DNA from 3 places in the Mesorhizobium sp. M0815 genome. Region 3 is predicted to be linked to each of the others. Evidence: riboswitches for the same ligand, from Rfam matches in the RefSeq annotation. Region 3 holds a riboswitch; each other region holds the start of a gene.
What was found. A riboswitch is a leader RNA that binds a small molecule or an ion and turns the genes downstream of it on or off. The one in region 3 is predicted to bind cobalamin.

Region 1 (2,258 bases), on a different contig from region 3:
TACGAGATGACGTTAAGCGTAGGTGGTGGCAGGTAAGAGTGCTCGACCAGAAGCTCAACTGCCTCCTCAATATCGCTGCCGATGTGCCGCAGGACACGTCCACGGGAGCGTGGATAGGCGTGAAGTTCCTGCACTCCACGGTCCGCTCTCCCATCGCCGGTGTGTGCCCGACGCCATCTTGTGGACGAGCTTGGCCGCCTGCACCCGGTTGTATTCCGGCTTGCGGTCCGCCTGGGCGGTCCGCCGCGATGGCTATCTCCATGTCAATCGACGCCGAACTTTGACTGCCCGCTGCTTTTGATGAATTTGGCGAGGTCCCGCGCATAATCACTCTTGGTCTTCTCCTTGAGGCCCTGTGTCGCGAACTTGTGGTCCAGCACGGCAAACAGGTCCAAGTCCCCTTCCGCCTGTGGCGCTGGCTTGCCCTCACCGCCCTCGGCTTCCCAATTGGGGACCGCTTCTGCGCGCTGCACCGTGGCGATTGTCCGCCCAAGACGCATCACAAGATCGAACGCCAAACCGTGCGCGTGCACGACGATTTGCCGCTCAGGCCTCATTTGGACAGGACTTGAGCTGGCCCGGTGGTTTGAGCCGGGTTACCTTGAGCCGGTGGGCTGCGAACAAGCAGTTCGAGACATTGGCCTCGATCACTTAACACGCCGCTGCGCCTGGCCCCGGTGTGCTCCCCCCGAAATCGTTGTGTCATATCACCGAGGGCATCACGGCCAACAGCTTCCACATGGGCAACAGCCTCGCCATTGAGCCGAATTGGTCGCGAGCAGATCACCAACGAAGCGGTCGGAACCTCGGAGCCGAAGTTCGACGCCGAGGTGGTTCGCATGATGCGCTAAGCAGCACCACGGCGCTTGCCGGTATGTTTGCTGCCGGCAGCCGACGAACTCCTATCCTCCTGGACAAGGGCGCCGTGCGTCATTGCTTTGATTTACGGGCCGCTCAAGGCTTCCACAGTTTTCGCTCTCGAGGCGACCTTTGGAACATGCCAACGGAAATTTAACATAACGACATAAACATTTCTTTATGCGGCGTTGACAGAGAAGCGAACTGCTGTAATTGTCTCCCGCGTCGTGGTTCTCCGTACGGCGCTGCCGCAGCGGAGCTAAGAGGGAAGCCGGTGCGATGCCGGCGCTGCCCCCGCAACTGTTAGCGGCGAGCCAACCCCACTCATGTCACTGAGGCGAATAGCCTTGGGAAGACGGGTAGAGGCTATGACCCCGCGAGCCAGGAGACCTGCCACGGCGAATTACGTCCACGGGCGGGGTGTCTCGGTGGCCGCTGCAGCCTGGCGTTCGTGCCGGCCTGCTAGCGCCTTCCTTGTCACCGACGCCCCAACCATCGGGGTCTGGCATGACTGTCTCTCAGCAAATTCCTGTAGCAACGCTCGGCGTGCCCCGCTTCGGTCGTCGGCGAGAACTGAAATTCGCGCTTGAAAGCTACTGGTCCGGAAAATCGTCCGCTGCCGACCTTCTCACGACGGCGAAGGCGCTCCGTGCCGCTAGCTGGGAGGAGCAACGCGATCGCGGCGTGTCGAAAATCCCGTCGAACGACTTCTCGCTCTACGACCATGTGCTCGACACCGCAGCCATGGTCGGCGCCCTTCCGTCCCGTTACGGCTGGAATGGCGGCGAGGTCCCACTCGACATCTACTTCGCTATGGCGCGCGGCAACCAAGGTCAGACGGAGGATTGTGGGCACGGTGGTCACCAGCATGCGGCTCATCGGCCTGGCGTAGCCGCGATGGAAATGACCAAGTGGTTTGACACCAACTATCACTACATTGTGCCGGAACTAGACGATGATCAGACGTTCGCTCTTTCGTCGACGAAGCCGGTTGATTACTTCCTCGAGGCTAAAGCCCTCGGCATTCACACACGCCCAGTCATCCTTGGACCGGTCACCTTCCTCAAGCTGGCTAAATCGCCTGCCGAAGGCTTCGATCCCATCGCGCTCCTACCACGGCTTCTGCCCGTCTACGAGCAACTCCTGCGGAGCTTGAAGCTGTCGGGCGCCGATTGGGTGCAGATCGATGAGCCAGCGCTTGTCCTCGATCTGAACCCGAACGAACGAGCTGCGTTCGAATTCGCCTATGGCCAGCTGTCGAAAGCCGCGCCCGAGCTGAAGATCATGCTGGCTACCTATTTCGGGCCGCTGGGAGACAATCTCGAAACCGCGGTTTCTCTGCCCCTGGCCGGGCTGCATATTGATCTCGTGCGCGCTCCCGAGCAGCTGGAAACGGTGGG
Region 2 (2,258 bases), on a different contig from region 3:
GGAAAGCGAAGGCGGTCTGGGCAAGTAGGAGGGAGGCAAAAGACAGTACGAGGCGTTTCACGGATGTTGCTCCTTGGTCAAATCGGGATGTGAAGAGGCGCGGTTCGGAACGTCGAAGACCGTGAGTTCGCGGTCTTCGGTGGGATGGCGCAGCCAAAGCACGTCAACGCCGAAAATCTCGCGGATCAACTTCTTGGTCAGCGCCTCGCGCGGACTGGCAAGTGCCTGCAGGCGGGCCTCGTTCATCACCGCGACCCTGGTGGCAAATGGCGTGACAAGCGACAGATCATGAAGCACCGCCACGACGGTCATGCCAAACTGCGATACGAGTTCGAGAAGGTCGCTGCGGGCGCGCGGATCGAGATGATTGGTCGGTTCATCGAGGAACAGGATTTTGGGCTCCTGGGCGATGGCGCGCGCCAACTGGGCGCGTTGCCGCTCGCCACCGGATAGCGAGCCGATCGTGCGGCCGAGCAGCGGCAGCAGGCCGGTTCTGCGAAGTGCTTCAATGACGATGTCGCGTTGCTCGCTCCTCCGTCGCAAGCCGGCATGCGGGACGCGCCCAAGCTCGACGTAGTCGATCACGGCAAGCCGCGGATCAGGCTGGTCGGTCTGGCCAACGACCGCCATGTGCAGTGCCCGCTCGGCGGCCGAAAACCTCTCCAGCCGGCGTCCGGAAAATCTCACATCTCCCGCGCTTGGCCGCAGCGTACCGCATAGCATGCGCAGCAGCGTCGTCTTGCCGGCGCCGTTGGGGCCGATGATGGCGAGGCGGTCGCCCGGCGCTATCGAAAGGCTCACCGCGCTGACCAGGCACCGGCCATTCGTCGTCGCGCTCAGTTCACACGCTTCAAGAAGAGGCTGGGAGGCGTCCAACTTACCGTCACTTTCTCAATGGCGACGGAAGGAAGCTGGACGGACCGGCCGACAAGACCGATGTCCACGTCTCCTCCCGGCACACCCCGTCCGGTCAACTCATGCTGATGGCAGGTCTCCTGGCTCGCGGGTCTTTGCGCCATCCTGCCTTCCCAGCCTTGCCGGCCAGTGGCACTTCGGATTTTGCTAACCGCTTACAGTTGCGGGGGCAGCCACGGCCTCGATCCGAAGATCTCACCGTGTTCCCTTTTCACCCCTTGCCTTTCGACTCGGGGACCATCAGTCAGCCACCCTAGTTTTCCGCCAATCACAGCGCAATAAGTCTTGTCAGAAGGAGCCATATAGACCTCGTGATGTAATAACGTTACATTTAAAAGGACGTTTGCCCGCTTCCTGTCAAGCCTTTTCGCGCGACGCCTGCGACTTGCCGACGACCGTCGCTCTCGATTTGCGCAGTGCGCAATTTCGATCAAACTGCCTCCGCCAGGAAGCGGCACCATAATCTTGCCAATATAAGACATGGCCAATGTAAAGACTGGGCCATGTAAAGACTGGGCCAATGCGGAGACTGGGCCAATGCGAGGTGCCAAATGAATCCGACCGAGAAGGCGCTGTGGTTCGTCGAAAGCCATCTGCCCGAAGCAGTCTCGCTGGACGATGTCGCCAAGAGCAGCGGGGTGTCGCGCTTTCATGTGACGCGGGCTTTCGGCGCGGCTACCGGCCGTTCGGTGATGAGCTACGTCCGTTCTCGCCGACTGACCGAAGCGGCGCGCAAGCTTGGCGCCGGCGCACCCGACATCCTCTCGGTCGCGCTCGACGCCGGCTATGCCTCGCATGAGGCCTTCACCCGCGCCTTCCGCGACCAGTTCGGCACCACGCCGGAACTGGTACGCGCACAAGGCTCGCTCGACAACCTCGATCTTGTGGAGCCGATCCTGATGGACCAGTCCTTTCTCGCCACTCTCGAACCACCGCGTTTTGAGACCAGCCGGCCGTTTCTCATCGCCGGTCTCGGCGAGCGCTACAGCTGCGAAACCAGCGCCGGCATCCCGATGCAGTGGCAGCGGTTCGGCCCCTATATTGGCAACATTCCTGGCGAGATCGGCGACGTCGCCTATGGCGTCTGCGTCAACGGCGACGACGCCGGCAATTTCGACTACATCGCTGGCGTCGAAGTGTCCGATTTTTCGGACCTGCCGAGGGAGTTTTGGCGTGTGCGCGTGCCGGCGCAGAAATACGGCGTGTTCGCCCATCGTGACCATATCTCGACCATCCGCCGCACGGTCAACACGATCTGGAACAAATGGCTGCCAGCCTCTGGGCACGAGATCGCCGATGCGCCGGAATTCGAGCGTTACGGCCCCGAATTTGATCCGCGCAGC
Region 3 (2,258 bases):
CAAGCGAGCTGGTCTTCGAACACCTCCTCGACAGGATCGTCATGGTCGAGCGTCTCGTCCTGCGCGCGCTGCGCCTGCAGGGCGTCCATGTCGTTGGCAACGCGGCCATCAGCCAGCGCCGGCCCGTCGACGACGGCGATGACGCCATCGACCGTGACGCGGCTTTTCACCGACGGCCACTGGAAGGCCTGGACCAGCGGCTTGGGCAGGGCCAGCCCGGACGTCTCGATCAGGATGTGGTCGACCTTCGGCGTCAGCGACAGGATCTGGTCGAGCGCGGGGACAAAGTCGTCGGCGACAGTGCAGCAGATGCAGCCATTGGCCAGCTCGACGATGTTTGCCTCGGGGCAAGTGTCGATGCCGCAGCCCTTCAGGATCTCGCCGTCGATGCCGATATCGCCGAACTCGTTGACGATGATGGCCAGGCGCTTGCCTTTGGCGTTTTCGAGCAAATGGCGGATCAGCGTCGTCTTGCCGGCGCCGAGAAAGCCGGTGACGACGGTGCAGGGGACGCGCGAAACGTTGGCGGCCGAATCTGGGGAAGTCATATCAAGTCCTTCAAAAGGTCGAGGGGAGGGATGCGGGCAACCAAGCCGCGCTTCAGGCAATCGGGACGGCCGCGCCACGGAATGAGGCCGTCCGTCGAAGTAGCGAACAGCTTTGCCCCCGTCACCAGATCGGTGCCGCTGGTCGTGGTCAGGTCGCCGAAGACATAGCTCCAGCAGCCGTCGCGCAGCATCGCGGCGCTGAGCCGGCGCTTGCAATTGCCGAGGCATTCGACGGTGCGGATTTTAATGTTTTCGCTGGAAGCGGCGCGGCGCGTGTGCTCGGCGAGCAGTTCGCCGGCGCGGGGATAAGCGTCCGAACCGGTCTCGTCACGGCAGGACGAGCAGACGATGACGGTAACGCCGGCCGGGGAATCACCATGGCCGGACAATAAATCCGCTGTCTCAGCCGGAAAACTGCTGTCGCGTTCCAAATCAGGCTCCTTGCCCGGAAAACCCGCCAGGCGATCGGATTCTTATGTCCTAGACGGCAGGTCTCCTGGCTCGCGGGTCATCGCCTGGGTGCCGCCTTCCCGGGAATATCCCAGTGGTTTTCGGCCTTGGCTCGTCGCTTACAGTTGCGGGGACAGCCGCGGATTTGAAATCGAGATTTCGCACCGCATTCCCTCTTGGCCCTTGCCGTTGCGGGCAGGGGACCGTCTGGAACGGATTTAGGCTTGTGAAGGCAGTCGTGTCAACGCACGTCTATGACGCGGCGATATCTGCGAGCGGCTGGCCGAGGTCGCCGGCAGCCGTCACCTCGATGCGCTCGAGCCCGAGCCAACCCTGCATCTGCTTCAATTCCTCGAAAAGGGCGGCGGCAGTTTGCGGCGGGGCGCCGGGCTCCGAATAGGCGGCATGGACGCGCAATACGCCGGCCGGGCGGTCGGCCCTGAGGTCGACGCGCCCGACGATGCTGTCGCCGAGCAGGAACGGCAGCACATAATAGCCATACTGGCGCTTTTCGGCCGGCGTGTAGATCTCGATGCGGTAGTGGAAGTCGAACAACCGCTCGGTGCGCGACCGCTCGAAGACGACGGGATCGAACGGCGCAAGCAAGGCGCGCGCCTCGATCCTGCGCGGCAAACGGGCGTCCTTGTGGAGATAGGCTGTTTTGCTCCAGCCTTCGACGCTCACCGGCAACAGGTCGCCAGCCTCGACCAGTTCCTCGATGCGGCCCTTGATGTCGGCGGGCGAGAGGCGGAAATAGTCGCGCAGATCGCCCGCCGTGGCGACGCCATGGGCGCGGGCGGAGATGCGCAGCAGTTCGCGGTGGGCGTCCGCGGGGGACGGAACTGGCAAAGCGAGTACCGTTGGCGGCAGCACGCGCTCCGGCAGATCGTAGAACCGCTCGAAACCACGCCGGTGCGCCGTGGTGATGCGGCCCGCCCAGAACAGCCATTCGAAGGCATGCTTGGCATGGCTCCAGCCCCACCAGCCGCCCGAGCCCTTCTGGCCTTCGAAAGCCGACGCCGCGATCGGGCCTCGTTCAGCGACCTCGCGATAGATGTCCTCAATGTAGGCGGCGTGCTCGCGGCCCCATTTTGCCAGTCCGCTGTACATTTCCTCGCCGCGCTCGGCCCGCCGCATGCGCCAGCGCATCAGCGGATAGGTCTCGACGGGCAGGAACGAGGCTTCATGCGCCCAATATTCGAAGACCATGCGCTTGCGTGTCACCGCGGCGTCGTCGAGCAGCGCCAGCTTGTAGGGGCC

Region 1: it holds a riboswitch for cobalamin, as region 3 does, so the genes downstream of both, metE (5-methyltetrahydropteroyltriglutamate--homocysteine S-methyltransferase) here and NKI01_RS09315 (DUF1636 family protein) in region 3, are expected to answer to the same signal.
Region 2: it holds a riboswitch for cobalamin, as region 3 does, so the genes downstream of both, NKI01_RS06395 (ABC transporter ATP-binding protein) here and NKI01_RS09315 (DUF1636 family protein) in region 3, are expected to answer to the same signal.

The regions. Positions count from the first base shown of each region.
Region 1 covers NZ_JAMYOU010000024.1:52,287-54,544, forward strand. The annotation lists gene NKI01_RS23380 (hypothetical protein) at 264-518, opposite strand; cobalamin riboswitch at 1,070-1,270, shown strand; partial or broken gene metE (5-methyltetrahydropteroyltriglutamate--homocysteine S-methyltransferase) at 1,366-2,258, shown strand, end outside.
Region 2 covers NZ_JAMYOU010000003.1:288,688-290,945, forward strand. The annotation lists gene NKI01_RS06390 (ABC transporter substrate-binding protein) at 1-61, opposite strand, end outside; gene NKI01_RS06395 (ABC transporter ATP-binding protein) at 58-876, opposite strand; cobalamin riboswitch at 969-1,172, opposite strand; gene NKI01_RS06400 (GyrI-like domain-containing protein) at 1,467-2,258, shown strand, end outside.
Region 3 covers NZ_JAMYOU010000006.1:4,504-6,761, reverse strand. The annotation lists gene cobW (cobalamin biosynthesis protein CobW) at 1-548, opposite strand, end outside; gene NKI01_RS09315 (DUF1636 family protein) at 545-979, opposite strand; cobalamin riboswitch at 1,018-1,221, opposite strand; gene NKI01_RS09310 (winged helix-turn-helix domain-containing protein) at 1,251-2,258, opposite strand, start outside.